Regions from separate parts of the Cellulomonas sp. P4_D11 genome, predicted to be linked through region 2. Evidence: predicted binding sites of a transcription regulator. Region 2 holds the regulator's gene; each other region holds the start of a gene.

Region 1 (11,276 bases), on a different contig from region 2:
AGGGCGAGCCCCGCCACCGCGCCGACCGCCATCGTCCGCACCAGACGTAGGTGCTTCATCGTCGTCTCCTTCGTTCGTGCAGGCTCACGGCAGCGAGGTGTCTGCCGCGGGGTTCACCTCGAACTCGTGCTCCTTCGCCCAGACGAGCAGGACGCGCGCACCGCGCAGCTCCTGCACGTCCATCGACGAGGTCTGCTGGTTCTGCTGCAGCGCGACGAGCGTCGCGCCGGCATCCAGGTCGACGAGGAACCGCGTGGCCGACCCGACGTAGACCACCTCGCGCACCGTGCCGAGGGCGCCGTCCTCCCCCGGGCCGGGCTGCGCGTCGGGCGCGGCGAGCCGGATCTTCTCGGGCCGCACCGACCAGGTCCCCGTCCGCGCGAGCACCTGCACCGCCGCGTCGCCGACCAGCAGGTTCGAGGTGCCGACGAACCCGGCGACGAAGGGCGTGGCCGGCTTCTCGTAGACCTCGGCCGGCGACCCGACCTGCTCGATCCGACCGCCCGAGAAGACGGCGATGCGGTCGGACATGGTCAGCGCCTCCTCCTGGTCGTGCGTGACGAAGAGGAACGTGATCCCGACCTGCCGCTGGATCGCCTTGAGCTCGACCTGCATCTGCTCGCGCAGCTTGAGGTCGAGCGCGCCGAGGGGCTCGTCCAGCAGCAGCACCCGGGGCCGGTTGACCAGCGCGCGGGCGAGGGCGACGCGCTGGCGCTGTCCGCCCGAGAGCTGCGCCGGCCTGCGCGCGCCGTACCCGCCGAGCTGCACGCTCTCCAGCGCCTCCTGCGCGCGCAGCGTCCGCTCCTTGCGCCCGACCTTCTTCACGCGCAGGCCGTAGGCGATGTTGTCGAGCACGGTCATGTGCGGGAACAACGCGTAGTCCTGGAAGACGGTGTTGACGTCCCGCTCGAACGGCGCCCGCTGCGTGACGTCGACGCCGGCCAGCTCGACGGTCCCGCCGGTCGGCAGCTCGAAGCCCGCGATCATCCGCAGGACCGTCGTCTTGCCCGAGCCCGACGGGCCCAGCAACGTCATGAACTCGCCGTCGCGCACGTCGAGGTCGACCCCGTCGACCGCGACCACGTCGCCGAACTCCTTGCGCACGCCGCGCAGCCGTACAGCGACGACCCCCGAGTCCGTCATCGCCGCAGCCCCTCTCCCGTGGCTGTTGCCTTCCGCAACGGCCGATATCGCAGCCGTTTCGACGGAACCTAGCGGAAATCCGTTGCGCGGACGCACAGCTGCGTTACGAATCGGTTGCAGTCACGGATCGGGCGGCGACGGTTCCGGACCTCCTGCACGGGCGTTTCGCGGCCCGGCGGCGCAGAGTGTGGGCAAGACGGTGCTCCCGGTCCGTGCAGCGACGCGCGGCCGGGACCCGGATCCCTGAGGAGAGCAGCATGAGCACTGAGCACGAGGCGCGTGACGCACGCGAGGCCGCCAGCACCGAGGCGGAGAAGATCCGGTCGGACGGGCTCGTCGAACCGGCCGGCAGCACGGTCGACGAGCACGGCCTGCCGACCAGCGACGCCGAGAAGATCGAGGCCGACGGCCTGGAGGGGACCCACACGGACGACGTCCACACGAGCGAGGCCGTGCGGGTGCGGTCCGACGAGCTCCGCGAGCCCGGAGCGTCGCGCGAGGACGTCGACGTCACCACCGAGGCCGAGAAGATCCGGTCGGACGACCTGCGCTGACCGACCGCACCGAGGGCGCGCGGGGCACGTCACCCGCGCGCCCCGGGGCGTGCTCCGTGGCTGCGGTCAGGCAGCCGCGCCGGCCGCCTGCGCCTCGCGATCGCGCCGGGCGACCTCCTCCTTGACCAGGGGGATGACGTATCGGCCGAAGTCCACGGCGTCGTCCAGCAGGTCGTACCCGCGGGCGGAGATGATCCGCACACCGAGGTCGTAGTACGCCAGCAGCGCCTGCGCGACCGTCTCGGGGGTGCCGACGAGGGCGTTCGAGTTGCCGGCCCCGCCGGTCGCCTTGGCCGTCGCGGTCCACAGCGCGGTGTCGAACCGCTCCCCCTGCTCCGCGATCTCGAGCAGCCGCTGCGAGCCGGCGTTCTCGGGCTTGCCGGGTCGCCAGCGCGCCAGCGCATCGCCGGCCGCCGCCTTGCGCGCCTCGATGCGCGCGACCACCCGGTGGGCCTTCTCCCATGCGAGCTCCTCGGTCGGCGCGATGATCGGCCGGAACGCGGCGTGGATGCGGGGCGGCGTCGTCCGGCCCGCCGCAGCCGCCTCGGCGTGGATCCGCGCGATCTGCTCCGCGGTGCTGGCCAGGGGCTCGCCCCACACCGCGAAGATGTCGGCCTCGGCCGCGCCGACCCGGTAGGCCGCGTCCGAGGACCCGCCGAACGAGATCGTCGGGGTGCGGCCCCCGAACGGCTTGGCGTCGAGCACGAAGTCGTCGAAGTCGTAGAACTGGCCGTGGTGGTCGAACGGCTCCGCGCTCGTCCACGCGCGCTTGACGATCTGGATGTACTCGCGCGTGCGGGCGTACCGCTCGTCCTTCGTCAGCCGGTCGCCCTCGCGGCCCTGCTCCTTGTCGCTCCCGCCCGTGATGAAGTGCACCGAGAAGCGGCCCTGCGAGACCTGGTCGAGCGTCGCGAACGTCTTGGCGGCGAACGTCGGGTACGAGACGTTCGGGCGGTGTGCCAGCAGCAGCTCGATCGAGTCGAGGCGGCCCGCGACGTACCCGGCGAGCGCCGACGGCTCCAGGCCGCCCGACCCGTACGCGAAGAGCACGCGCGTCCAGCCGTTGTCCTGGTGCGCCCGCACGATCCGCTCGAGGTAGCCGATGTCGACGGGCGCGGTGGTGGCAGCGGTCGTCTCGGAGGCATCGCTGGTGGTGGCGATGCCCAGGAACTCGACGGGCATGGGAAGAGCCTTCCGGTCGGAGTGGCGAGTGCCGCGCAACCTAGGAACGGCGCGGACCTCGGTCAATGCATGACCGGAACTGCTCACCATGCGGACGGGCCGTCAGGCGCGGAGCTGCGCGTCCACCTCGTCGACCCACCGGGCGACGTGGTCCGCGTCGCGCCAGTCCCCCGCGTTCGTCTTCGCCATCGCGGCCGCCGGGAAACCCTTGGCATCGGGCAGCAGCCGACCGCCGAACGTCTGGACGCCGCGCGCCCCGATCTTGTCCGCGGCGTTCCGCACGTGGGAGACGGCCCGGATCTCCGTGGTGTCGGCCGACCGGTCCAGGGGTCCGGTGGCGACGAGCCACACGGGCAGCTCGGCGAGTCGGGTGGACTGCCGCTTGATCAGCGAGCGCGCCTCCTTGTGCCAGCGGCCCGCGTACAGCGCGCCGGCGACGACGACGGCGTCCACGTCCTCGAGGTCCGTGACCTCGGCCGCCGGACGCACGACCGTCTGGTACCCGCGGCCGCGCAGGTCCTCACCGATCATCTCGGCAAGCCCCTCGGTGCCGCCCCGGGACGTTCCATAGGCGACCAGGACGCACGTCATGATGTTCTCCTTCGAACGAACGATCGGACACTCCCGATCGTCGTCCGCCCCGCGCCGTGCCAGCAGGGCCGGAGGTCCCAGAGCTGCCGCCCGGATCAGGCCGCGTCGGTCGGCGTGATCTCGATCAGCGGGCTGTGCTGCATCATCAGCTCGACGTCGTCCCGGCCCCACTGCCGGGCCGCCGCCTCGATGAGCGGGCGCCGCTCGTCCGGGTCGTCGACCACCCGCGCGAGCGCCGGCACGTCGGCGGTCAGCCCGCGCTTGAGGTGGACGACGACGTGCGGGTCGGCCGCCACGTTGTGGATCCATGCCCGGGTGCGCGGCGACGGCATCCCCGAGATGAACAGCCGTCCGTCCAGCTCGTGCAGGAAGATCTCGATCCGTCGCGGCTGACCCGACCGACGGCCGGTGGTCGTCAGGTCGATGACCTGGCTGCGGTGCAGGGCGCTGGCGACGGTCTCGGTCATGGGCCCACTGTCCGTCGCCCCGGCGCTCGGCGCAATCAGGCCGGCGCCGGGCTCGTCGCCGCCTCCCGGACCCTGCCGGGCGCCGACGCGATCGCCGCCCGCGCCGCCATGGGCTACTCGTCCGGCCTGCCCACCTCCAGCCACCGCGCCAGGCCGCCGAGCCCGACGGCGTAGCGGCCCAGGTCGGTGGCGTCGGGGTGGTTGGTGATCACGGTGAGGAGCTGCGCCACCGCGCCGTCGGTCCTGCCCGCCTCCGCGAGCGTCAGTGCCAGGAACACCCGGACGGCGTCGGACTCCGGGAACTGGGCTCGCGCCCGCTCGAGCACCGCGACCGACTCGTCGAGCCGACCGAGCCATCGCAGCGTGCTGCCGTACTGGCACAGGCACCGGCGCAGGTCGTCGCCGTCCAGGCCCAGCGCGAGCGCCCGCTCGTACCGGACGGCGGCCTCGCCCTCGCGCCCGGCCGTGTCGTAGGCACCGGCGACCTCGAACACCAGCACGGGGTGATCAGGGTGGTCGGCCAGCAGTCCCTCGAAGTACGCGATGGTCGGCGCCATGTCGTCCCGGTCGCGCCGGGCGTACCCCAGAGCGATGGCATCCCGCAGGTCCTGGGTGAGCTCGTCCACCCGCGGATCCTGTCACGACCCGCAGGGATGGAGCTGGACCGGGGCTCGCTCAGCAACCCGGTCGATGAACCGGCGGGTCCACCGACCGGGGCTGACGCGTTACGCCCGGGTGCGACCGCGGCTGACGATCCACCCGATGAGGCTGATCACCAGGAGGGCGATGCCGATCCACAGCAGCACCTTTGCTGCCGTGACAGCGACGCCGAGCACGATCATGACGACACCGACGATGATGAGAATCAGCCACAGAGCCATGGTGAGGCCTCCCTGACGGCGACGACCGCGGTCGGACGTCGACGGCGTTGCCCGGCCATGTCTTGACCGGACAATCGAATGGTCGACCTCCGAGCGCCGATCCGCACGCTGAACTGCGACAAGAGGTCGGGGTGCGGCCGAGCGCCTAGCGTGTGGCCATGCCTCGATCCATCGCCACGACCCGTCCCGTCGACCTCGACGGCCTGCTCGACTTCGTCACCGACCGGCACCACATGGTCCTCATCACGACGCGCCAGGACGGTCGACCCCAGGTCTCCCCCGTGAGCGGCGGTGTGGACCGCGAGGGGCGCCTGGTGATCTCGACGTACCCCGGACGGGCGAAGGCGATCAACGTCGAGCGCGACCCCCGCGTCAGCGTCTGCGTGCTGTCCGACGACTTCGGCGGCGCGTGGGTCCAGGTCGACGGCGACGCGCAGGTGCTGCACATGCCGGAGGCCGAGGACGCGCTGGTGGAGTACTACAGGTGCATCGCGGGCGAGCACCCGGACTGGGAGGAGTACCGCGCCGCCATGCGGCTGCAGGGCAAGTCCCTCATCCGGGTCACACCGACGCGGTGGGGCCCCGTCGCGACCGGCGGCTTCCCCGCCGACGTCGCCGCACGCCTGGACGGCTGACTCACCCGCGGCTCGCACGCTCGACGACGAAAAAACCTCGTGCGGGACGTCGCGCGTCCCGCCTAGCGTGCGTGGGTGGCTTCCCGCCTGACCGCCCTCGCCCTCGACGCCGACGACCCCGCCCGCGTGGCGGGGTTCTGGGCCGGCGTCCTGGGGCGCGACCCCGTCGAGGACGCCCGCGGCGCGCTCGTGCCCGGGACAGACACCCAGCTCGGCCTGCGGTTCGTCGGGAGCCGCGCGCCGAAGGTCGGCCGGGACCCCATGCACCTGCACCTCACGAGCACCAGCCCGGCCGACCAGCAGGACACGGTCGCCCGACTGCTCGGGCTCGGCGCGAGCCACCTCGACGTCGGACAGCGCCCGGACGAGGGGCACGTGGTGCTGGCCGACCCCGAGGGCAACGAGCTGTGCGTGATCGAACCCGGCAACGCGTTCCTCGCCGGGTGCGGCTTCCTCGGCGAGCTCACCTGCGACGGCACCCGGGAGGTGGGCCTGTTCTGGTCCGCCGCGCTGGGTTGGCCCCTCGTGTGGGACCAGGACCGGGAGACCGCGATCCAGTCCCCGCTGGGCGGCACGAAGGTCTCGTGGGGCGGTGAGCCGGCGCCGACCACGCCGCGGACGAACCGCCAGCGGTTCGAGCTCGCCCCGGTCGCTGGCGACCGGGGAGCCGAGGTCGTCCGACTGGTCGCGCTCGGGGCGACGCTCCTGGCGCACGCCGACGGCGTCGCGGTGCTGGCCGATCCCGACGGCAACGAATTCTCTCTCCGCGAGTAGCGGACGTGCGGGACCGGATCGAGGCGCGACGACCCCGCCGACGGCAGGGCGCGGAGGTCCGGCTCGCCCGCACAGGGCGTCCCTCGCCTCGGACCGGTGCTCTCGCTGCCCGGCGCGCCCCTGCCGTCGCAGCATCAGGCGGTGGCGTCGGCCCCCGAGGTGATCTGGGAGGCGTCGCCGGCGTGCTGCACCTCGATGCGCCGCGGCTTCGCCTCCTCGGCGACCGGGATGCTCAGCGTCAGGACCCCGTCGGCGTACGTCGCCGAGATGGCGTCCAGGGCGAGCCCCCGGCCCACGCTGAGCTGTCGGGCGTAGGTGCCGGTCGGGCGCTCCTTGGCCAGCCACTGCGCGTCACTCTCGGTGTGCGCGGTCCGCTGAGCGCGGATCGTCAGCGTCCGGTCCTCCACGTTCACGTCGATCGATCCGGGGTCGACGCCCGGCAGGTCGACGTGGAGCACGTAGTGGTCACCGGAGCGGTACAGATCGATCGGCATCGTCGCCGACGACCGGTCGGCGGCGAGCATCTGACCGAACAGCCGGTCGATCTCCTGGAACGGGTCGAATCGGGTAGCCATGACCCTCACCTCCCTCGCGTCACGGCACCGGCACGTCCGGTGCCCGGGTGCTGTCCGGATCCTCTCCGGACTGGCTACAGCAGAAGAATTAGCACTCTCGACCGGAGAGTGCCAGTCATCCGCGGGGGCCGTTCACCCCCGGCGAACACGGGTCGTCGCGTCGCGGCGCGGGCCGCGTGCGCGAAACGTAGGGTGAGCATGCGGGCAGCCCTCCGACGTGCCGGCCCGCGGAGGGTCGGCCCATGGACTGGAACCACCACCTCGGCTCCGGCGTCACGCGTCCGCTCGCCGCCATGACGACCCTCCTGCGCCAGACGCACCTGGCACCCCCGGACCTCCTCCCCACGGCCGTCGCCGAGGCCGCCGCGCACCTCGGGGCCCGGGTGACCGTCTACCTGGCGGACTACACGCAGAGCGTGCTCGTGCCGATGGCGCCGTCGACCTCCGAACGCCCGCCCGACCTGACCATCGACGGGACGCTCGCAGGACGCGCCTACCGGATGATGGCCGCCCAGACGTCGACGACCGACGACGAGCCCGTGCTGTGGATGCCGATCATCGACGGCCTGGAGCGGCTGGGCGTGCTCAAGATCGTGGTGCTCGACCCGGGCGTGCTCGAGGACCGGGCGTTACGCCGCCAGTGGTGGTGGTTCAGCCACTACCTGGGCCACCTCGTGTCCGTGCTCGACATGTTCGGCGACGCCATCGACGCCGTGCGGCGTCGTCAGCCGCGCAGCCTGTCCGCCGAGCTCATCTGGCAGCTGCTCCCGCCGCTGACGTCCGGGACCGACAAGGTGCTGGTCAGCGGTCGGCTCGAGCCGTCGAGCAACGTGGGCGGTGACGTGTTCGACTACGCGCTCTCCGACGACGTCGCCCAGTTCGCGATCCTGGACGCCACCGGGCACGACCTGCGCTCCGGCCTGGCCGCGGCGTCGGCGCTCGCCGCCTACCGGAACGCGCGCCGACAGGGGCACGGCCTGTTCGAGCAGACGGAGTCGATCCACCGCACCATCCGCGACGAGTTCGGCGGCCGGATGTACGCGACCGGCGTGCTGGGGAGGCTCGACCTGCACACCGGGCGGCTCCGGTACCTGTCGGCCGGGCATCCCCCGCCCTTGCTGCTGCGCGGCGGGCGCGTGGTCAAGACGCTCGACGACGGCCACCGCCCGCTGCTCGGGCTGGACATGCGCGAGGCCACCATCGCCGAGGAGTCCCTCGAGCCGGACGACGTCGTCGTCCTCTTCACCGACGGGATCACGGAGGCGCGCGACCAGGACCACCAGTTCTTCGGCCTGGACCGGCTCAAGGACTTCATCGAGCGCGAGGCGTCCGAGGGCATCCCGCTCCCCGAGCTGGTGCGCCGTGCCTGCCGTCGGATCCTCGACTACCAGAACGGCGTGCTCCAGGACGACGCGACGATGCTGCTGGTCCAGTGGACGACCACCGGGCAGGCCTACCTGGAGCCGACCCGCTGACACTGTCGGGCCCTGTCGGGCCGCCCGGGCACGATCAGCGCAGGAACGACCGGGTCTTGGTCGCGGTCGTCTCGACGACCCGCAGGCCGCGGGACCCCAGGGTCGGGCCCGCCTGCTGTCGCTCGACCCGCTCCGCGAGCCTGCGGGCGATCGATGCGACCACGGGAAGGAGGATGGCAACCACGACGAGGAGCCGCAGTCGGCGGAAGATGAGAGCCCACATCGGTGCCTCCGGTGATCGGTCGGCGGCCGACGCCCGCTTCCCGACGTCGACCCCCATCGTCGGACACCCGCCGTGCGACCGCACGCGGGACGTCGACCTTCTCGCCGGTCGGTGCCATGATCGAGACGACGAGCCGACCCGTCCGTGGCCGGCGCGCCGAGCCGGGATCCAGAGTCGCGGTCCGTGGGCACCCCCCGGGAGCGCGCGATGCGTGGGACGACTCACAGCCAACCGGACTCGACGGGTCGGGGCGTGCCGGCCCACAGCGAGCGATCTGCACCGCTCCCGGCAGCCGTGCCGCCGACGTGGACCGTGCCGGCCCGCGGCGGGCACGTGACCGTGCGCGTCACCGACTTCGACGAGCGGTCGGCGCCCCAGATCTCCGCGCGGGACCATCTCGGACGGTTCCTCGTCCTCCTGGACCGCGGTACGACGTGCCGGGTGCGCGTCACGACGATGAACGGCGAGCTGCTCGGGCACCTGCCGGTCAAGTGGAGCCACGTGATCGAGAGGGAGCTGGCGCGGTGCCAGGGCCGTGGTGTCGCGGCGGTGGCCCGGGCCGCGCTCTGCGGGCGCCGGGACGAGCACGACCTCTACGTGCTCCTCGCCTGGCCGCGCCGCCGCCCGTGAGGGCATCTACGGCCGTGGTGGGGCGGCTGCGCCGGGTGCGTCGCCCGGCCCGCCATCGCATAGTGGTCCGACCGGTGGAGCGGACCGTGGAGCCCTCGCGGCCACCGCGCCCCGACGCGAGGAGTCCGCATGGCCCGGCCCACCACGCTCCACCACGTCGTCATCGTCGGCTCAGGGTTCGGGGGTCTGTTCGCCGCTCGAGCGCTGGCCCGGCAGCCCGTCCGCGTGACGCTGCTCAGCGCGACGAACCACCACCTGTTCCAGCCGCTGCTGTACCAGGTGGCGACGGGCGTGCTCTCGTCGGGAGAGATCGCCCCCGCGACGCGCGACGTGCTGAAGCGGCAGAAGAACGTGCGGGTGCTCCTCGGCGCGGTCACGGACGTCGACCTCGACCGGCGCGAGGTCGTGTCGCAGAGCCCGCTCGGTGAGCTGCGCACCGGGTACGACAGCCTGATCGTGGCCGCCGGTGCCGGCCAGTCCTACTTCGGCAACGACCGGTTCGCCGAGCACGCGCCGGGCATGAAGAGCCTGGACGACGCCCTGGAGGTCCGTGGCCGGATCCTGGGCGCGTTCGAGCTCGCCGAGATCGCGCCCGACGAGGCGACCCTCGACCGGCTCCTCACGTTCGTCGTGGTGGGTGCGGGCGCCACCGGGGTCGAGATGGCGGGCCAGATCGCCGAGCTCTCCCGCCGCACCCTGCCCGGGACGTTCCGGCACATCGACCCGTCGCGAACCCGCGTCGTGCTCGTCGACCCCGTCCCGCAGGTGCTCCCGGGCTACAGCGACAAGCTCTCCCGCGCAGCCGCCACCCGGCTCGAGCAGCTGGGGGTCGAGGTCCGGATGGGCACGAAGGTCGTCGACGTCGATGCCGACGGTGTCGAGCTGGAGGACACCGAGGGTCACCGCTCCCGGCTCGAGTCGGCGTGCAAGATCTGGGCCGCGGGCGTCGGCGCCCCGCCTCTGGGCCGCACGCTCGCCGAGCGGTCGGGGGCGCAGACCGACAAGGCGGGGCGGCTCCACGTCGAGGCCGACTGCACGCTCCCGGGACACCCGGAGGTGTTCGTCGTGGGCGACCTCATGACCCTGGGCGGCTACCCGTGGGTCGCGCAGCTCGCGATGCAGAGCGGGGCGTACGCCGCCGACCAGATCGGCCGACGGGTCCGCGGCGCCGACCCCGCCCCGCCGTTCCGCTACCGCGACAAGGGCATGATGGCGACGGTCGCGCGCTTCCACGCCGTCGCGCGGATCGGCCGGTTCGAGACCGCCGGTCTGCTGGCGTGGCTGCTCTGGCTCGGCGTCCACCTCGTCTACCTCGTCGGGTTCAAGAACCGTCTCTCGACGTTGATGCACTGGGCCGTGAGCTTCGTCGGGCGCGACCGCGCGGAGCAGGCCGCGACCTGGCAGCAGGTCGTCGGGCGCAACGCCCTGCAACGGGCCGGCGAGGAGCGGATGGGCCTGCCGTGACGGTCGCCGTCACGCCGCCGGGTGCCCGGTCGCTCAGGATCGCGCCGCGAGCTCCGCGGCGGCAGGGGCCGAGCGGTCGTCGTGGACCAGTCCGGCGCGCGACGGGACCAGCACCTGCATCGTCACGTTGCGGGCGCGCGCGCGGCGCTGTGCCGCGGCGAGGACGAAGGAGGCGACGGGACCCAGGTGGTCGACCCCGCGCAGGTCGACGACGACGTCGCGGTCCTCGGCCTCGGCCATCAGCCGACCTAGCGCATGGTGGAGCTGAGCCATCGACGTGACGTCGACGGTGCCGGAGACGCGCAGCACGGGGGTCCACGCCCTCCGCTCGAGCGCACAGCCGAACTCCGGGTGCGCGACGGTCTGGAGCGGCAGCTCGACGTCGCGCATGGCCGCGATCACGAGGTCGTCGACGGTCGACCGCAGCACGGCGTCGGCACCACCGGCCGCCCGGGCGGCCTCGACCAGCCGTCCGGCGAGCACCCGGAGGCGAACGTTGCTCTGCTGGGACGCCCACCGCAGGATCTCGAACGCGGCATCGTCGTCGATCCCGTAGACGAGCATCAGCATGCCCTTGGCCTGGTCGATCGCCGCGTGCGACTCCAACGCCGTGGTCAGCTCGGTGTTGACCGCCTCCGCGACCGTGCGCCGCTGTCGTTCGCTGTCGTCGACCAGCACGCCC
Region 2 (6,085 bases):
CCCCCGCCGCCCGCGCCCGACTACGGCCAGCCGCCCGCGTCGCCCTACGGCCAGCCGGCTCCCGGGAGCTACCCGCCGCCGCCCGCGCCCGCCTACGGGCAGGCGCCCCCCGGCGCCTACCCGCCGCCCGGGCCGGGCTACGGCGCGCCGATGATCCAGCCGTCGCCGATCGGCGAGGCCTACTCCTACGGCTGGAAGGGGTTCACGCGGGCCGGTGGCCTCTTCATCCTCGCGACGCTGATCTGGCTGGTCATCGGTGCGGCGGTGGCCGCGATCCTCTGGGCGATCCTCATCGGGTCCGCCAGCCTGACCGACCCGAACGGCAACGGCGGGGGGCTGGTCGGCGCCGGGTTCTCGTTCGTGACCGTGATCCTCTACGCGGCGCTCGCGCTGGTCGGGTACCTGATCGAGGCGGCGTTCATCCGCGCGGCGCTCGGCCTCACCGACGGGCGCGCGACCAGGCTGGGCGACTTCTTCACGTTCACCAACGTGGGCCCGATCCTGCTGACGGCGCTGCTGCTCGCCGGCATCAACCTGGTGGTCGGCTTCGTGTCGTGGATCCCGATCATCGGCTGGCTGATCTCCGTGGCCGTGAACTTCCTCGTGTTCTTCACGCTCTGGTTCGTCATCGACAAGAACCTGAGCCCGATCGACGCGCTGCGGTCGAGCGTGCAGCTCATCACTGCCAACCTGTCGACGACGATCCTGTTCTACCTGCTCAGCATCGTCATCATCTTCGTCGGCGCCCTGCTGTGCGGCCTCGGCCTGTTCGTCGCCATCCCCGTGGTCCTCATCGCCACGGCCTTCCTGTTCCGCCGCCTGCTGGGCGACCCGGTCGCCCAGCTCGTGCCCTGACGGACGACTCCTGGTGCCCGGCCCGCCAGCACGGCGGGCCGGGCACCGTCACGTCGTGACGAAGTCGATCAGCTCCTCGACCCGGCCCAGCAGGCTGGGCTCCAGGTCGGCGTAGCTGCGCACCGAGCGCAGGATCCGCTGCCAGGCGCGGGCGACGTCTGCCTGGTCCTCGGCCGGCCAGCCGAGCTCTCGCAGGATGCCGTGCTTCCACTCCGTGCCCCGCTCGATCACGGGCCAGGCGGCCAGCCCGACGCGCTCCGGCCGCACGGCCTGCCAGACGTCCACGTAGGGGTGCCCGAGGACGAGCACGGAGCCGGCCGGGAGGCCGCGGACGGCGTCGGCGGCGATCCGGCTCTCCTTGGACCCGGCCACGAGGTGGTCGACCAGCACCCCCACGCGGCGACCGGGGCCGGGGGCGAAGTCGCGCAGGGCGACCGCGAGGTTGTCGACGCCGTCGAGCAGCTCGACCACGACGCCCTCGAGGCGCAGGTCGTCGCCCCAGACCTTCTCCACCAGCTCGGCGTCGTGCTTGCCCTCGACCCAGATCCGGCTGCCGCGGGCCACGCGCGCACGGGCGTCGTGCACCGCGACCGAGCCCGACGCGGTGCGGGCGGGCTTCGCGGGCGCCGGGGCGCGGACCGGCGCAGTGAGCGCCACGGGCTCGCCGTCGAGCCAGAAGCCCCGGCCCAGCGGGAACGTGCGGGTGCGGCCGCGCCGGTCCTCGAGCACGACCACGTGCTGGCCGCCCGACTTCTCGACGCGGACGACGGCGCCGACCCACCCAGTGGTGACCTCCTCGACGACCAGGCCGGTCTCGGCGGGCTGGGGGCGGCTGGTGCGGGCCGGCCGGTGGTGCGTCGAGCCGGAGCCCCCGAGCACGTCCGAGCCGTAGCGGTCGTCGTTCACCCGGGCAGCGTAGGGGCCGTCGCGCCGGATGGTCGGCAGCCGCCCCGTGGGTGTCGGCTCCGCGGCGTAGCATTGGCACTCCCGTGCGGGGAGTGCTACCCGCTCGGGCATCTGACGAGCCCGACGACGGAGGAGGCGACATGAGCGAGGACCGGCGGCTGGACGTGCTGCGCGCGATCGTCGAGGACTACGTCGCCACCAAGGAGCCCGTGGGCTCGCGCGCGCTGGTGGAGCGGCACTCGCTCGGCGTGTCGCCCGCGACCATCCGCAACGACATGGCCGCGCTCGAGGAGGGCGGCTACATCGCGCAGCCGCACACGTCGGCCGGGCGGGTCCCGACGGACAAGGGCTACCGGCTGTTCGTGGACCGGCTCTCCACCGTCAAGCCGCTGTCGAGCCCCGAGCGGCGCGCGATCGGCGCGTTCCTCGAGAGCGCGCAGGACCTGGACGACGTCGTCGACCGCGCCGTGCGCCTCATCGCGCAGCTGACGCAGCAGGTCGCCGTCGTGCAGTACCCGTCGCTGCGGCGCTCGGCGCTGCGCCACGTCGAGCTCGTCCCCGTCGGGGCGCGCCACCTGCTGGTGGTGCTCATCACCGACACCGGGCGGGTCGAGCAGCGCACGCTCGAGCTCTCGTCGGACCTGGACGAGGCCGTCGTCGCGCGCCTGCGCTCCCGCCTGAACGTGAGCGCCGCGGGACGGCGCCTCTCGGAGCTGCCCGTGGCCCTGGGCGAGCTGACGGACGCCTTCGCGCCGACCGACCAGGCGCTCGTGCACGCGGTGGTCGCCGTCGTCGAGGAGACCCTGGCGCAGGAGAGCGAGGAGCGCGTCGTGCTCGCCGGCACCGCGAACCTCGCCCGCGTCGGTGGCACCGACGTGCGGTCGATCGGCCCGGTCCTGGAGGCCCTGGAGGAGCAGGTGGTGCTGCTGCGCCTGCTCTCGGAGATGGCCGAGGACTCGGCGACGGTGTCCGTGCGCATCGGGCGCGAGAACCAGCACGACGGGCTGTTCGAGACGAGCTTCGTGACCACGGGCTACGGCGACGAGGGCGGCGGGTCCGTGGCGCGCATCGGCTCCATCGGGCCCCTCCGCATGGACTATCCCGGCACCATGTCCGCGGTCCGCGCCGTGGCCCGCTACCTGACGCGCATCCTCGCGCAATGACCGGCGCAATGACCGTGACCCTGTCAACGACAGCTGGAAGTGAGCACCCCCACTCGTGACCGACTACTACGAGGTCCTCGGCGTCCCGCGTGACGCCAGCCCCGAGCAGATCAAGAAGGCGTACCGCAAGCTCGCGCGCGAGCACCACCCCGACGTCGCCGGGACGGACCCCGGCTCCGAGGACAGGTTCAAGGACGTCTCGCGCGCCTACGACGTGCTCGGCAACCCCGAGAAGCGCCGCGCGTACGACCTCGGCGGCGACCCGTCGTCGCCCGGCGGCGGCATGGGCGGCGGGTTCGGCTTCCAGGACATCTTCGAGACGTTCTTCGGCGCGGCCACCGGTGCCGCGCAGCAGCGCGGGCCCATCCCGCGCGCGCGGCGCGGCCAGGACGCGCTCGTCCGGCTCGACCTCGACCTGGCGGAGGTCACGTTCGGCGTCCACAAGGACGTCCCCGTCGACACCGCCGTCGTCTGCCCGACCTGCAGCGGCTCGTGCTGCCGCCCGGGCACCTCGCCGCGCACCTGCGAGGTCTGCGGCGGCCGCGGCTCGGTGCAGCGGGTCGCCCGGTCGTTCCTCGGCCAGGTCATGACGACGCAGCCCTGCGCCGCGTGCCACGGCTTCGGCACCGTCATTCCCGAGCCGTGCACCGAGTGCTCCGGCGAGGGCCGCGTCCGCTCGCGCCGCACGCTCAGCGTCGACGTGCCAGCGGGCGTCGACACCGGCACCCGGATCAAGCTCACCGGCCAGGGCGAGGTCGGCCCGGCCGGCGGTCCGGCCGGCGACGTCTACCTCGAGGTCCGCGAGCGCAAGCACGACACCTTCGTGCGGCGCGGCGACGACCTGCACGCGACGCTCGAGGTCCCGATGACCGCGGCGGCGCTCGGCACGGTCCTCATGCTCGACACCCTGGACGGCGCGCGCGAGGTGGACCTGCGGCCCGGTACCCAGCCGGCGCAGGTCGTCACGATCAAGGGCCTCGGCGTCGGCCACCTGCACGCGGCCGGCCGCGGCGACCTGCACGTCCACGTGGAGGTGCACGTGCCCACCGCGATGGACGAGGAGCAGGCCGAGCTGCTGCGCCGGCTGGCGACGCTGCGCGGCGAGGAGCGTCCGGAGGCGCGGCTGGCCGCGTCGAACACGGGCGTGTTCGCCAAGCTGCGCGACAAGCTCTCGGGCCGCTGAGCATGACCGCACCGGCCGCGTCGTGAGCGCGCCCGTCTTCCTGGCCGAGCCCGGCACGCTCGACGCCGTCGTCGACGGCGGCACCTACCTGCTCGACGGCACCGAGGGTCGGCACGCGGGCGTCGTGCAGCGGCGCGGGCCGGGCGAGCGCGTGGACGTCGTCGACGGCGCCGGCGTGCGCCTCGTCGGGGTCGTCGACGCGGTGACGGCCGACGGCGTGGTCGTGCAGGTCCGGCAGCGGGTCGTCGAGCCCGCACCCGCCGTCGCCCTCGTGCTGGTGCAGGCGCTCGCCAAGGGCGACCGCGACGAGATGGCGATCGAGGCGGCGACGGAGGTCGGCGTCGACGTCGTGGTCCCGTGGCAGGCGGAGCGGTCGATCGTCGTGTGGCGCGGGGACCGGGCCGCGAAGAGCCGGGCGCGCTGGCTGGGCACGGTGCGGGCGGCCGCCAAGCAGTCGCGACGAGCCCGCGTGCCCGAGGTCGAGGTCGCGCTCGACGGGCGCGGGCTGGCGGAACGGGTCCGCGCGGTCGTGGCGACCGGCGGCGTCGCGCTCGTGCTGCACGAGGACGCGACCGACGCCATCGCGGCGACGGGCCTGCCGACCGCCGGGGAGTGCCTCGTCGTGGTCGGCCCCGAGGGCGGCATCGGCGACGCCGAGCTGGGGCGCCTCGTCGAGGCCGGCGCGAGCGCGGTACGCCTCGGACCGCACGTGCTGCGGACCTCGACGGCCGGGCCCGTCGCGCTCGCGCTGGTGGCCGAGCGGCTCGGCCGGTGGGCCTGAGCACGCAGGGGAATGGTGTCGGCGTCGACTCGTAGACTGTCGACGTCGTCCGGGACACCCCTCCCTGCCGGCAGACCGACAGCAGTCCCTGACCGCATCCGAGCTAAGGAGCGCACGGCGCACGCCGAGCACATGGCCGAGTCCACTTCCGCAGCGCGTCCCACCGGGGCACCCGCACGCGTCGAGCACAGGATCAGCGTCCCCTCCGAGGTCTCGATGGTCGAGCTGCTCGGCCTGCGGGACGAGGTGCTCCGGACCATCGAGTCGGGGTTCACCTCCGTCGACATCCACGTCCGCGGCAACGAGGTGACCCTCGCCGGACCCGTCGGGGACGTCGCCCTCGTGTCGCGCCTGGTCGACGAGCTGGTCGAGATGGCGGCGGGCGGCACCCCGCTCACGCCCGACGTGGTGACCCGGTCGGTCGCCATGCTGACGGCGGCGTCGACCGCGCGTCCCGCGGACGTGCTGTCGTTCAACATCCTCACGGGGCGCGGCCGCACCATCCGGGCCAAGACCCCGGGGCAGAAGGACTACGTCGACGCGATCGACCGGCACACGGTGACGTTCGGCATCGGCCCCGCGGGGACGGGCAAGACGTACCTGGCGATGGCCAAGGCCGTGCAGGCGCTCCAGGACCGCAAGGTGCACCGCATCGTGCTCACGCGGCCCGCGGTCGAGGCAGGCGAGCGGCTCGGCTTCCTGCCCGGCAGCCTCTCCGACAAGATCGACCCCTACCTGCGGCCGCTGTACGACGCGCTGCACGACATGGTCGACGCCGAGTCGATCCCGCGGCTCATGGAGGCGGGCACCATCGAGGTGGCGCCGCTGGCGTACATGCGTGGCCGCACCCTCAACGACGCGTTCATCATCCTCGACGAGGCGCAGAACACGTCCGTCGAGCAGATGAAGATGTTCCTCACGCGGCTGGGCTTCGGGTCGAAGGTCGTGGTGACCGGCGACATCACGCAGGTCGACCTGCCGTCGTCGCAGACCTCGGGCCTGCGCGTGGTCGAGCAGATCCTCAACGGCGTCGACGACGTCGCGTTCTGCCGCCTGACGTCGTCGGACGTGGTCCGGCACCGTCTCGTCAGCGAGATCATCGACGCGTACGCGCGCTGGGACAGGAGCTGAGGCGGCCATGAGCGTCGAGGTCAACAACGAGTCCGGGTTCGACGTCGACGAGGCGGAGTTCGCAGC
Region 3 (11,276 bases), on a different contig from region 2:
GGCGAGCGACCCCGCGAAGTCGGTCAACCAGGCGCGGAAGTCGGGTCCCAGATCGGGACGGTCCACCGCGATCTGGACGACGGCCTTGAGGTAGTCGAGCCGGTCGCCTGTGTCGTAGCGGCGCCCCCGGAACACCACGCCGTACACGCCGCCGCCCTCGGACGCGGGCAGGTCGGCCAGCGTCGCCAGCGCGTCGGTCAGCTGGATCTCGCCGCCGCGGCCCGGCTCGGTGTTCTCGAGCACCTCGAACACCGCGGGGTGCAGCACGTACCGGCCGATGATCGCCAGGTTGCTCGGCGCCTCGTCGGCCGGGGGCTTCTCGACGAGCCCGGTGATCTTCACCTGGTCCGCGTCGTCCGCGCCGTCGAAGGGCTCCACCGCCGCGCACCCGTAGAGGGAGATCTGCGACTCCGGGACCTCCAGCAGCGCGATGACCGAGCCGCCGGTCCGCTCCTGCAGCGCGAGCATGGTGCTCAGCAGCTCATCGCGCTCGTCGATGAGGTCGTCGCCGAGCAGCACCGCGAACGGCTCCTGCCCGACGTGGTGCTTGGCCTGCAGCACCGCGTGGCCCAGACCCTTGGGCTGGCCCTGGCGGACGAAGTGCACGTGGCCGAGGTCGGTGGACTCCCGGACCTTGGCCAGCCGCTCGAGGTCGCCCTTCGCCTCGAGGGCCGCCTCGAGCTCCGGGACGGCGTCGAAGTGGTCCGCGAGCGTGCGCTTGGAGCGGCCCGTGATGAGCAGGACGTCGTCGAGCCCGGCCCTGACGGCCTCCTCGACGACGTACTGGATGGCCGGTTTGTCGACGACCGGGAGCATCTCCTTGGGCGTCGACTTCGTGGCGGGCAGGAACCTGGTCCCCAGGCCCGCGGCGGGAATGACTGCCTTGTGGATCGTCATGCCGGGACCCTAGCCGCGGCCGCCGAGGTGCGCAGTGGCGTGCGTCACCACGTGCGGCTGTTCACGATCGATCCCCCGGGACGTCGCCCGGGCGTCCCCGGGTGCGCGAGACTGTCCCCATGAGCAGCGTCGCCCAGCCGTATCCGCGCGTGTCCGAGGGGGACGAGGTGGAGGACGTCAAGGAACGGCTCCGGGTCGCCATCCGCGAGGCACGCAAGACCCGCTCCGTCCGGCTTCGCGACGAGGCCGCCCGCGCGCTCGCCGACGTCGTGCTGACCATCCCCGCGGTGGCGGAGGCCACCTGCGTGTCCGTGTACGCCTCGCGCGTCACCGAACCGGGGACGGGACCGCTCCTCGAGGCCCTCGCGGCCCGCGGCGTCCGCGTCCTGATGCCCGTGCTGGGCAGCGGGCTGCAGCGCGACTGGGCGGAGTACGCGGGTCCCGACGACCTGCGCGAGCGCGCGCCGGGCCGTCCGCCCGAGCCGGGCGGCGACACCCTGGGAGCGGCGGCGCTGGGCGACGCCGAGGTCGTCATCGCCCCGGCGCTCGCCGTCGACACCACCGGTGCACGGCTGGGCCAGGGCGGCGGCTGGTACGACCGCGCGCTCGAGCACATCCGGCCGGGCGTCCCGGTGGTCGCGCTCGTCTTCCCGGAAGAGCTCTACGACGCCGCCAGCCGCCCGCTGCCCCGCGAGCGCCACGACCGCCTGGTCGACGCGGTGGCCACCCCCCTGGAGTGGCACCGCATCACGGGGTGAGCGTCAGCCTGTCCCGGACGTCCGCCTCGGTGGCCGCCTGCGTGAACGGCCACGGGAACGTCTCGCCGCGCGACCACGGCCCGAACTGGTCGGCGTAGTGCACGCTCGCCGGGTGGCCCGAGGTGCCCGTCAGGGTCACCCACGTCGACGCGTCGAGGTCCCCGAGGTCGACGACCATCCGCATCGACGGCGCCGACGTGACGCCGAACGAGCTCGCGCTCGCGTCCCAGGCGGTGGCGTCGACGATGGACGAGCCGCCGCCCACCGGGAGCGCGTCGGGGTTCACCAGGCTGCGGATCACGGCCGGGATCGACTCGCCGCCCAGCACGGGGTGCTGGGGCGCGGCGGTGTGCAGCCGACCCCAGCGCCAGTCCGTGGCCTCGCGTCCCAGCTGCGCGGTGAGCTGACGGCGCGCCGCGACCATGGCGCGGGTCAGCACCTCGTCGCGACCCTCGACGACGCCGGGCGTCGACTTGTCGTCCCACCACGGCGACGCGGGCTCCTCGAGCAACCGGCGCACCACCTCGAGCCATCGTGAGCCGCCGTCCGGGCCGAAGCCCTCCGGCAGGTCGTCGGCGAACGCCGACCTCAGCACGTCGGCCCAGACCGCGGAGAAGTACGCTGCCGCCGCCGAGTCGGACGACTGCACCCGGTCCCAGGTGCGCAGCAGCTCCTGGCCGTCGTCGTAGAACGGGTCGTCGATGTTCAGCGTGAGCAGGACCGGGACGAGCACGTCGGCATACGGGCTGTGCTGGTCGAGCTGGATCCTGCTCATGTCCGCCGCGTCGACCTTGCCCTCGGCGGTGGCCTTGGTGAGCAGCTCGCGGATGCGCTGGGACCGGTAGCCGTAGTCCCAGTCCTCGGTGAGGAACGGCCCGAGGCCGGCCGGGGTGACCGCCTGGTTCGCGGTGACGATGAAGCCGTCGGCGGGGTCGATCGTCCGGGGCATGTCCGCCGGGTCGACGAAGCCCTTCCAGTCGTAGCGGCTGTCCCAGCCCGGCCGGGGCCAGGTGCCGTTCGACGGGACGGGGCCGCCGAGCACGGTCGCGCGCAGGGGGATGCGGCCGGGCGCCTGGTAGCCGATGTGGCCGTCCGTCGTCGCGAAGACGATGTTCTGCGACGGCACGTCGAACAGGGCGGCCGCGTTGCGGATGTCGTCGGCGTTCGACGCCACGTTCATGGCGAGCACCGCGTCCATGGTCCGGCCGGGCTGCAGGGCCGTCCAGCCGAGCGCGACGGCGAACCGGCGGCCGGGGGCACCCTCCGGCACGGGTGCGGTCCCGACGCCGACGAGGTCGAGCACGTCGCTGACGATGGGCCCGTGCACCGACTCGCGCACGGTCAGCCGGACGTCGGCGGCCCCGTTGACGTGGATGAGCTCGGTGCGCTCGGTGATCGGAGCCGCGCCGTCGTCGAGCCGCGTCGTGTTCTCGTCGACCCGCTCGAGGAAGAAGTCGGTGACGTCCGCGCCCAGGTTGGTCAGGCCCCAGGCGAGCTTGGCGTTGTGGCCGATGACGACGCCCGGCATGCCCGCGAAGGCGAACCCGGAGACGTCGAACGGGCACTCGGCCGACACGTCCGCGCACCGCAGCCCGACCTGCTCCCAGATGCCCGGCGCGGAGATGCTCAGGTGCGGGTCGTTGGCCAGCAGCGGCTTGCCCGACTCCGTCCGGTCGCCCGAGACGACCCACGAGTTGGAGCCGACGCCCTCGCCGTCGCCCAGGAGGTGCGGCACGGCCGCGAGGGCGGCGCTTGCTGACGCCATCGCGGCCTGGACGTCCGCGTCCCCCAGGTCGAGCGGCGTCGTGGTCGCCGACGTCTGGACGATCTGGGTGGGCAGCACCTCCGCCGCGGACAGGATCGGCTGGTTGAGGTCCTGCGGGTAGGTCGGGAACAGCTCGTTGACGCGGGCGATGTCCCCCACCGACGAGAACGCCGCGGCGCGCGCGAGCTCGTCGTCGTAGTTGCCGCGCAGGTCCCAGGCCATCGCCTTGAGCCACGCCAGGGAGTCGATCGGGTCCCACGCCTCCGGCTCCCGCACGGTGACCTGCCGACCGAGCACGGTGTACTCGACGGCGATCGCGCCCGGGTCCTTGCCGTCGAGGTACGCGTTGACGCCGTCCGCGTACGACTGCAGGGCGGCCCGCGTGGCGGGTTCCAGCAGGTCCCACTCCTGCTCGGCCACCCGGCGCCAGCCGAACGTGCGGATGACCTTGTCGGCCTCGAGCGCGTCCGCGTTCTCGCCGACCAGCTCCGACAGCCGCCCGGCGGTCACGTGCCGGCGGTAGTCCATCTCGAAGAACCGGTCCTGCGCGGCGACGTAGCCCTGGGCGCGGAAGAGGTCGTCGGCGGTGGTCGCCGTGATCGTCGGAACCCCCCGCGCGTCCCGCGTGACCGTGACCTCGGCATCGAGCCCCGCCAGCTTCTGCTCCCCCGCCACCTCGGGCAGCGGGCGGCGCACGACGACGAACGCCGTGACCACCGACACCACCAGCGCGACGACGACCACCGCGGCGACGGTGATCAGGGTGAGACGGGCGAGGTGAGGACGAGACACGCTTCGGAGGGTACTTCGCCGTCCCGGCCGCGGCCGACGCGACGCCCGGCGGCGGGCGTCGGAATGTCCCGGTCGGGCGAGCGGTTACGATTGGCACTCGGACGACGCGAGTGCCAGACCTTTCCGCCCGCTCGATCAGCTGCCAGGAGACCTTCAGTGCCCACCTACGCCTACGCCTGCACGGCGTGCGGTCACGCCTTCGAGATCGTGCAGTCGTTCAGCGACGACTCGCTGAGCGTCTGCCCCGAGTGCGAGGGACGCCTGCGCAAGGTGTTCTCCTCCGTCGGCGTCGTGTTCAAGGGTTCCGGCTTCTACCGCAACGACGCCCGCGCCGGTGCGAAGTCGTCGTCGCTGAGCCCCGCGGCCACGACCCCCGCAGCGACGCCCGCACCCGCGACCGCGTCATCCTCGACGCCCGCGCCTGCCACGGGTGGCAACGCCGCGAAGCCGGCCGCGTCCTCCTGACCGACGCGCACCGAGCCTCCGGCGCCTCTCACCCTCCGGTGAGGGGCGCCGCTCTCGTTCGGGCCGCTCGCCCCGCTCCGCACCGCTCGGGCCTGCGAGCCTCGAGGCGCTGACATCTCGGTCCGCGGCCGGGACAGCGCAACGCGCACGAGACGCCCACAGCCCCACCGACGAGTGCTCTCGCCCTCCTCCGGTGCCCGCCCCAGATCGCCTTCCGTCGTGGCGTCCTAGCGTCGACGGCCATGCACCCACGTCCGCTCGGCGGCCAGCCACCGCCCCTGCCGCGTCGCCGGCGCCCGCTCGGGCTCGCCGTGCGCATCGGGCTCTGGCGCGCCCGGTTCCTGGTCGCGGCCGCCTGCCTGGGCATCGCCTCGGGGTGCACCGTCCAGGCCCTCCGACCGCCCGAGCCGCCGACGTCCGCGGTCGTCGTCGCCGCCCGCCAGATCCTCGCCGGGACCACCGTGACCGAAGCGGACCTGCGGGTCGTCCGGCTGCCGGTCGCCCTGGTCCCGGAGGGCGCGTTCGCCGACGCCCGCCGCGTGGTCGGCGAGTCCGCCGCGGTCCCGCTCGCCCGCGGCGTGCCCGTGCTGCCCGGCCTGCTGGCCGACGCCGAGGTCCGCGGGCCACCGGGCACGGTCGTCGCGACCGTCCGGTTCGCTGACCCCGCCGTCGCCGACCTGCTGTCGCCCGGTGTCCGCGTCGACGTGCTGGCGGCCACCGCGGAGGGCGGTCCGGGGAGCGTCGTGGCGACGCGGGCCCTCGTCCTGCCCGTCGCCCGGCGACCCGCGGACGAGGGCGCGCTCGGGGTCGGCGGCTCGGCCGACACCTCCGTCCCCGTGCTCCTGGCCGTCGCTCCGGCCGAGGCTCCGGCCCTCGCCGGCGCCGCCGCCTCCGCCTTGCTGTCCGCGGTCGTCGTGCCATGATCGACCGACCGAGACGGGTCAAACCACCACCTACCCCGAGGGGGCAACGTGACGGACAGGCTCAACGCCGGGCTCAACGGCGCACGTCAGGGTCTGCAAGGCACCGCGAAGGTGTTCCAGGGCTTCAAGGACTTCATCTCGCGGGGCAACGCGATCGAGCTGGCGGTCGGTGTCGTCATCGGTGCGGCGTTCGGAGCCGTGGTCAAGTCCATCGTCGACGGGCTGATCGGACCCCTGATCTCCGCGATCTTCGGTCAGACGGACCTGAGCAACGTCTGGTCCTTCACGATCAACGGCGCCAAGTTCTCGTTCGGGCTGATCCTGAACGCGCTGATCCTCTTCCTGTTCACCGCCGCCGCCGTGTACTTCCTGATCGTGCTGCCGCTCAACGCCCTGGCGGCGCGGCGCAAGCGCGGCGAGGAGGAGGAGCCGGCCGCCCCGTCGGAGGACATCCTGCTGCTGCAGGAGATCCGTGACCTGCTCGCCGCCCGTCCCACGCGGGCGATCATCAACGACGCCGGCACCGGTGCCCCTGACGTGCCGAACCCCCGCACGGACCCGCCCCCCTCGATCCCCCCGAGCGGCCCCACGACCCCACCGCTCTGACCGGCCGGCACCCCGGCCGCCCTCCCCCGAGAACAACGTTGCGCTCGCTATGGACCCCCACAGCGAGCGCAACGTTGTTCTCGCGCGAGACGAGACCTGGCGGCGGCTACTTGATCGTGGCGAGGAACGCCAGCGCGCGCTCCGTCAGCTGCGCCGTCGCGGCGGCGTCGTACGAGGACAGGCTGCTGTCGGCGAAGAGGTGCTCCTCGCCCGGGTAGAGGAACAGCTCGCCGTGCGGGGCCGCCTCCTTGACCAGGGCGCGGGCCGCCTCGATGTCGCCCTCGTCGACGAAGAACGGGTCGGCGTCCATCCCGTGGATCTGCACCGGGACGCCCTTGGGCCACACGCTGTCGAACTCCGACGTGGGCACGCACGAGTGGAAGAACAGCGCTCCCTTGGCGCCGGGGCGCGTCTGGGCGAGCATCTGCGCGGGGAGCACACCGAGCGAGAAGCCGGCGTAGACGATGCCGTCCGGCAGGGCGTCGACCGTGTGCTGCCCGCGCTCCATCACGGTGCCGAACCCCACCTCGCCGGCGTACCCGAGTCCGGCCTCGATGTCGTCGAACACCCGCCCGTCGTACAGGTCGGGCACGTGCACGGTGTGGCCGGCGGCGCGCAACGTCTCGGCGAACTCCTGGACGCCCGGCGTCAGCCCCTGAGCGTGGTGGAACAGCAGAACCTCGGCCATGGGTGGGTCTCCTTCGGGTGGTCGACTGAGCGGCCCTGCGATCATCCCGCACCCCACTGACACCGGCCGCCCTGGCGATCAGGGGTGCTGGCCGGCTACCAGTGCGGCGGCTTGTCCTGGGTCAGGCGGTCGTCGTTGGAGCCGGCCTCGCGCTCGCCCCAGCCGATGTCGGTGTCGTCGGCGCTCCGTCCGCCCACGACGGGCTCAGCCGTCGGGGCCTTGGGCTCGCGCACCAGTGGCGGGTCCGCCGAGATCGCGGGGTGGCTCGACACCAGGTTGGCGTCGTCACCGCCGACGGTCCCGGCGGGCCGGACGACGCGCCGCGACCGACGCGCGGAGGGCGCGTCGTCGGGACGGTCTGTCGAGGCCACGCTCGATGATCCCATCTCACCGATGCGACAGGTGCGGTCGGGTTCGCCGAGACGCCATCGAGCACCAGTCGTGCGCGCGGGCATCCGGCGGACGGAGAGCCGTCGGGCACGCGCCGCGCGGGCTGACCGCTCGTCAGCGCATGCCGCGGCTGATCGCGCTGCGGACGGCCGTGTCGATGCGGTACGAGCGACGCGTGATGCCGAGCTCGTCGCGCAGGGCGGCGGCCAGCTGCTCGCGCGTGCGCTCCTGCTCGTCGGACTGCAGCCACGCCACCAGCTCGTCCAGCTGGTCGTCGCTGTAGGCGCCGATCGGCAGACCCGTGCGGATGTCGGGACGCTGCCGCGTCGGCACCGCCAGGGCCAGCTGGAGGGGGCGGCTCGGCGGACGCGGGTCCTCGGCGTCGGCGACCGGCTCGGCGGACGTGACGGGGTCGGCTGCCTTGGCGGCGCCCGCATCCTCGGCGGACTCGGACCGGGCTCCGGCCGGTGCGGACGGCGCCCCGGCGGTGGGCGTGGCCGCGACGGGCGCCGACGCGGGATCTCCGGCCGCGGCAGCCGCAACGGCACCGGAGGTCGTCGGGACGATCGCCGGGACCGCGACCCGACGAGTCGACACGCGGATCGGCGCGGTGGCCGGCCGAGGATCGGTGGCCGGCGTCTGCGCGTCGGCGGCAGCCGGCGTCTCCTGGTCAGCACCAGCCGGCTGCGCGCCGATGACCGGCGCCTGGGCGCCCGCCGGTGCCGCGTCGTCACCCGACTCGATCACCCCGACAGCGGACCACGCACCGGTGGCCGGCGCGGGCGGCTCGGTGGCGGCGGCGGTCGGGAGCTCCTCGGCGTCGTCGGTCTCCTCGATCAGCCCGAGGTGCAGGGGCGCGCTGCGCGGCGCGGCCGGCGCGGGCACGCGGGCGTGGACGGCGCGGCGGATGCGGTCGACCTCGGCCTGGGGGTCCATGAAGGCGGCGGCCGACCAGACGCGCACGACGCTCCACCCGACGCGCTCGAGGCGGTCGGCGGTGAGGCGGTCGCGGACGCGGACGCTGGGCTCGGCGGTGTAGGACTCGTCGTCGGTGAGGACGGCGACCAGCATCTCGCCCGGAAGATCGGGGTGGCCGACGACCAGCGGGATCCGGTCGCCGCCGGGGATGCCGTGGTCGGCCTCGACCAGCAGGCCGTGCTTCCAGAGCCGCTCGGCGAGGTCGAGCAGCAGGCGGTCGGGCTGGGTGGCGGCGGCGAGCGCCTCGTCCGCGGCGGCGGCGGCCGCGGTGATCGAGCGCAGCAGCGGGTCCGCGGGCTCGGGCTTGACCAGGTCGGTGACGTCCTGCCCGGCGGCGCGGCGGGCCGCGAAGGCGAGGAGGTCGGCCAGCAGTCGCGGGCCGGCGCCGCGCACACGCTCGGCGTCGAGGTCGTCGGCCCCGAAGCAGGACACGACCGTGAGCCGGTGCCGCGTCGAGCCGAGGGCGTCGAGCAGGAGCGCGTCACCACCGGGCGCGGAGATGGGCCCGAAGGTGTGGAGCACGCGACGGTGCGGGGTCCGGCCGAGGCCGAGCGACAGGATGATCGCCTCGCGCCGCAGACCGGCGACGTTGGGCAGGTCCGTGACGACGAACGGGTCCACGCGGCCGGAGTCGAAGAACGCGGCGAGCGCCGGGTTGCCGCGCACCTCGGTCAGCACCGACTCGCGGATCGCCTCGGCGTGCGTGGCGGTCGCGGTGATGACGGCCAGGGACTCGTCGGGACGCAGGAGCGCGTGGGTGAGCACCAGCTCGACGACGTGCTCGACCTCCTCGCGGGTCGAGTCGACGGACCCGGACTCGCGGTCGGGCATCCCGGTGCCGTCGACGAGGTCCAGGCCGACCAGCGGAAGGTGCTGCGGCAGCGGCGTCGGGCGCAGGACGCCGGCGTAGCCGTGGGCCGCGAGGAACGCGGTCAGGTACGGGTCGCGGCGCGACGAGTCGGCGCGCAGGGCGACCGACGGCAGGACGTCGGCGAGCTCGCGGACGGCCGTGCCGGACGCGCAGCGGGCGTCGCCGACCACCACGACCTGCCGGCCGCGGGCCACGGCGGCGAGGGCGACCTCGACGGGCAGGTGGGCGGCGGAGTCGATGACGACGAGGTCGACGGTGCGCGTCGGGGGCAGCACCTGCGGCACGAGCATCGGGCTCGCGGCGATCACCGGGCGCAGGCGGCGGGCGACGTCGGGGTGCCGCACGACCGTGTCGCGCAGCGACGTCAGCCGCTCCTCGATGAGGTCGGCGAACAGCGCCTCGGCCTGCTCGCGGTGCTGGCGCAGCGCGTGCGAGACGTGACCGACGACGGCACCGAGCACCGGGCCGGACAGGCTCTTCACGTGGGCGCGGTCGAGCGTCGCGTACTGGGCGGACAGGGCGCCGAGCGCGGCGCCGTCGTAGCCGGCCAGCGCGGGGTCCTCGCCGAGGATCTGCTCGATGACCGTGCTCCACCAGGCCAGGTCCAGCTCGGCCGGGGCGAGGGCGGGGTCGATGCGCCGGGTGGCCAGGTCGTCGACGAGGGCGCCGAGGCCCGCTGCGCGCAGGCGGTGCAGCAGCCCCGTGCGGTCCGGGAGGTCGGTCAGCGCATCGGTGTCGGACCGCAAGCGCGTGAGCCGCTCGGTCAGCGCCGCGAACGGCATCGTCGACAGGCCGGCACCGCCGGGGGTCGTCGACAGCACCTCGTCGAGGGCGTCGAGGTCCGCCCGCACCGCGGCGAACTCCTCCTCGATGTGCTCGAGCCCGTCGGGCAGGCGCGGCCAGCCGCCGGACGGGCAGTGCGCCTGCCACGTCTCCCGCTGCGCCTGCACCTCGAGCAGCGCCGAGTGCAGGTCCGCGACCGGGCGACCCGGGCGGACCATGTCCTTCGACTGCTTGCGCAGCCGGCGCCGGAGCCAGTAGCCCATCTCCAGGCCGCGTTCCGCACGCCACTCCTTGGTGGCCGTGGCGGCGACCAGGTCCGCGGCGGTGCGCTCGAAGACGATCGGCTGGAACACGTCGAGCGCGGCCCGCACGCCGTCGAGCATGCCCAGCTGCTCGGCCCACGCGACGACGGTGGTCGCCTGCGTGAGCCCGGTCTCGGCGGCCACCTGCGCCGTCCGCTCGACCAGCGACGGCAGGGTGGAGTCGAGCACGCGCGCGAGGCGGCGCACCACGTTGTCGGCGTCGGCACGCGTGCGCAGGTCCGCGCCGTACCAGGGGGTGTCGGTGGGCCGGACGCGGAACGCCCTCAGCTCGCCGGCGCGCACCAGGTCGGCCGTGAGGTCGGCCCTGCGGGGCGCATCGAGCACGCGGGCGACGTCCGGGGTCAGCCGCACGGTCGTCTTGGGGGTCGGCCGCGCGGACGTCAGGCGCGCCAGCTGCTGCAGGGCGTCGTAGGCCGACACGCCCCACGGCGCGCGCTCGGCGTGCAGCGCGTCGACGTAGGAGCGCAGGCGCTCGCGGGTGGCGACGAGCTCGGTGCGGAGCGCCACGACGCCGTGCGCGTCGACCGCGGGCGCCTCGAGCGTCATCGCGCCGAGCAGGCGGCGGGAGATGGCGGACCGCCAGCCGGCGTCGGGCGCGACGTCGAGCAGCAGGTCGCCCAGGCCGAGCGCGCCGAGCCGGTCGGCGAGGGCAGTGGCCGCGCGGCGGTGGCCCGGCACGTAGAGGACGGTGCGCCCGGTCGCGGCCGCGTCGGCGACGAGCGCGGCCAGCGTGCCGGTGACGTCGGCGCCCGCCGGGGCGTCGACGAACAGGTGCGTCCCGGTGGCCACCATGTCGAGCACGTGCTGCTGCGCCGGATCGAGGTCGCCGACGCCGCGCTCGTGGCCAGGGTCCCGGTCGCCGCGGACCGGCGGCGGCAGGACCCGACGCAGCCGCGCGCGGGACTCGTCGACGCCCGCGAGCGCCGCGACGACCTCGTGCCGCTCGAGCGTGCCGGACAGGTTGTCGAGGTCGTCCACCAGGATCTGGCCGGGGTGCACGAAGGTGCCGACGACGACGCGCTCGCTCATCGAGAAGT

Evidence for each region. Region 2 encodes HrcA, which represses chaperone genes, less so after heat shock. Its sites were predicted from a motif close to TTNGCACTCGNNNNNNNCGAGTGCNAA; they were not measured.
Region 1: AC1DT4_RS14665 (Hsp20/alpha crystallin family protein) is a predicted target of HrcA. The motif match lies at 6,891-6,917, and genes of this name have one in related genera.
Region 3: AC1DT4_RS03800 (FmdB family zinc ribbon protein) is a predicted target of HrcA. The motif match lies at 4,303-4,329, and genes of this name have one in related genera.

Annotation. Positions count from the first base shown of each region.
Region 1 is NZ_JBFUIK010000023.1:34,363-45,638, reverse strand. It holds gene AC1DT4_RS14715 (extracellular solute-binding protein) at 1-59, opposite strand, end outside; gene AC1DT4_RS14710 (ABC transporter ATP-binding protein) at 85-1,143, opposite strand; gene AC1DT4_RS14705 (hypothetical protein) at 1,401-1,697, shown strand; gene AC1DT4_RS14700 (LLM class flavin-dependent oxidoreductase) at 1,764-2,879, opposite strand; gene AC1DT4_RS14695 (flavodoxin domain-containing protein) at 2,982-3,470, opposite strand; gene AC1DT4_RS14690 (nitroreductase family deazaflavin-dependent oxidoreductase) at 3,566-3,937, opposite strand; gene AC1DT4_RS14685 (tetratricopeptide repeat protein) at 4,051-4,563, opposite strand; gene AC1DT4_RS14680 (hypothetical protein) at 4,663-4,818, opposite strand; gene AC1DT4_RS14675 (PPOX class F420-dependent oxidoreductase) at 4,977-5,453, shown strand; gene AC1DT4_RS14670 (VOC family protein) at 5,529-6,227, shown strand; gene AC1DT4_RS14665 (Hsp20/alpha crystallin family protein) at 6,362-6,802, opposite strand; gene AC1DT4_RS14660 (PP2C family protein-serine/threonine phosphatase) at 7,045-8,277, shown strand; gene AC1DT4_RS14655 (hypothetical protein) at 8,312-8,440, opposite strand; gene AC1DT4_RS14650 (hypothetical protein) at 8,753-9,130, shown strand; gene AC1DT4_RS14645 (NAD(P)/FAD-dependent oxidoreductase) at 9,260-10,594, shown strand; gene AC1DT4_RS14640 (PAS and ANTAR domain-containing protein) at 10,628-11,276, opposite strand, start outside.
Region 2 is NZ_JBFUIK010000027.1:28-6,112, forward strand. It holds partial or broken gene AC1DT4_RS15420 (DUF2189 domain-containing protein) at 1-855, shown strand, start outside; gene AC1DT4_RS15425 (DUF3097 domain-containing protein) at 904-1,761, opposite strand; gene hrcA (heat-inducible transcriptional repressor HrcA) at 1,902-2,924, shown strand; gene dnaJ (molecular chaperone DnaJ) at 2,980-4,107, shown strand; gene AC1DT4_RS15440 (16S rRNA (uracil(1498)-N(3))-methyltransferase) at 4,130-4,888, shown strand; gene AC1DT4_RS15445 (PhoH family protein) at 5,021-6,019, shown strand; gene ybeY (rRNA maturation RNase YbeY) at 6,027-6,085, shown strand, end outside.
Region 3 is NZ_JBFUIK010000004.1:43,777-55,052, forward strand. It holds gene galU (UTP--glucose-1-phosphate uridylyltransferase GalU) at 1-897, opposite strand, end outside; gene AC1DT4_RS03790 (5-formyltetrahydrofolate cyclo-ligase) at 1,017-1,655, shown strand; gene AC1DT4_RS03795 (penicillin acylase family protein) at 1,645-4,212, opposite strand; gene AC1DT4_RS03800 (FmdB family zinc ribbon protein) at 4,369-4,677, shown strand; gene AC1DT4_RS03805 (SAF domain-containing protein) at 4,920-5,600, shown strand; gene mscL (large conductance mechanosensitive channel protein MscL) at 5,649-6,206, shown strand; gene AC1DT4_RS03815 (dienelactone hydrolase family protein) at 6,313-6,894, opposite strand; gene AC1DT4_RS03820 (hypothetical protein) at 6,990-7,265, opposite strand; gene AC1DT4_RS03825 (hypothetical protein) at 7,399-11,276, opposite strand, start outside.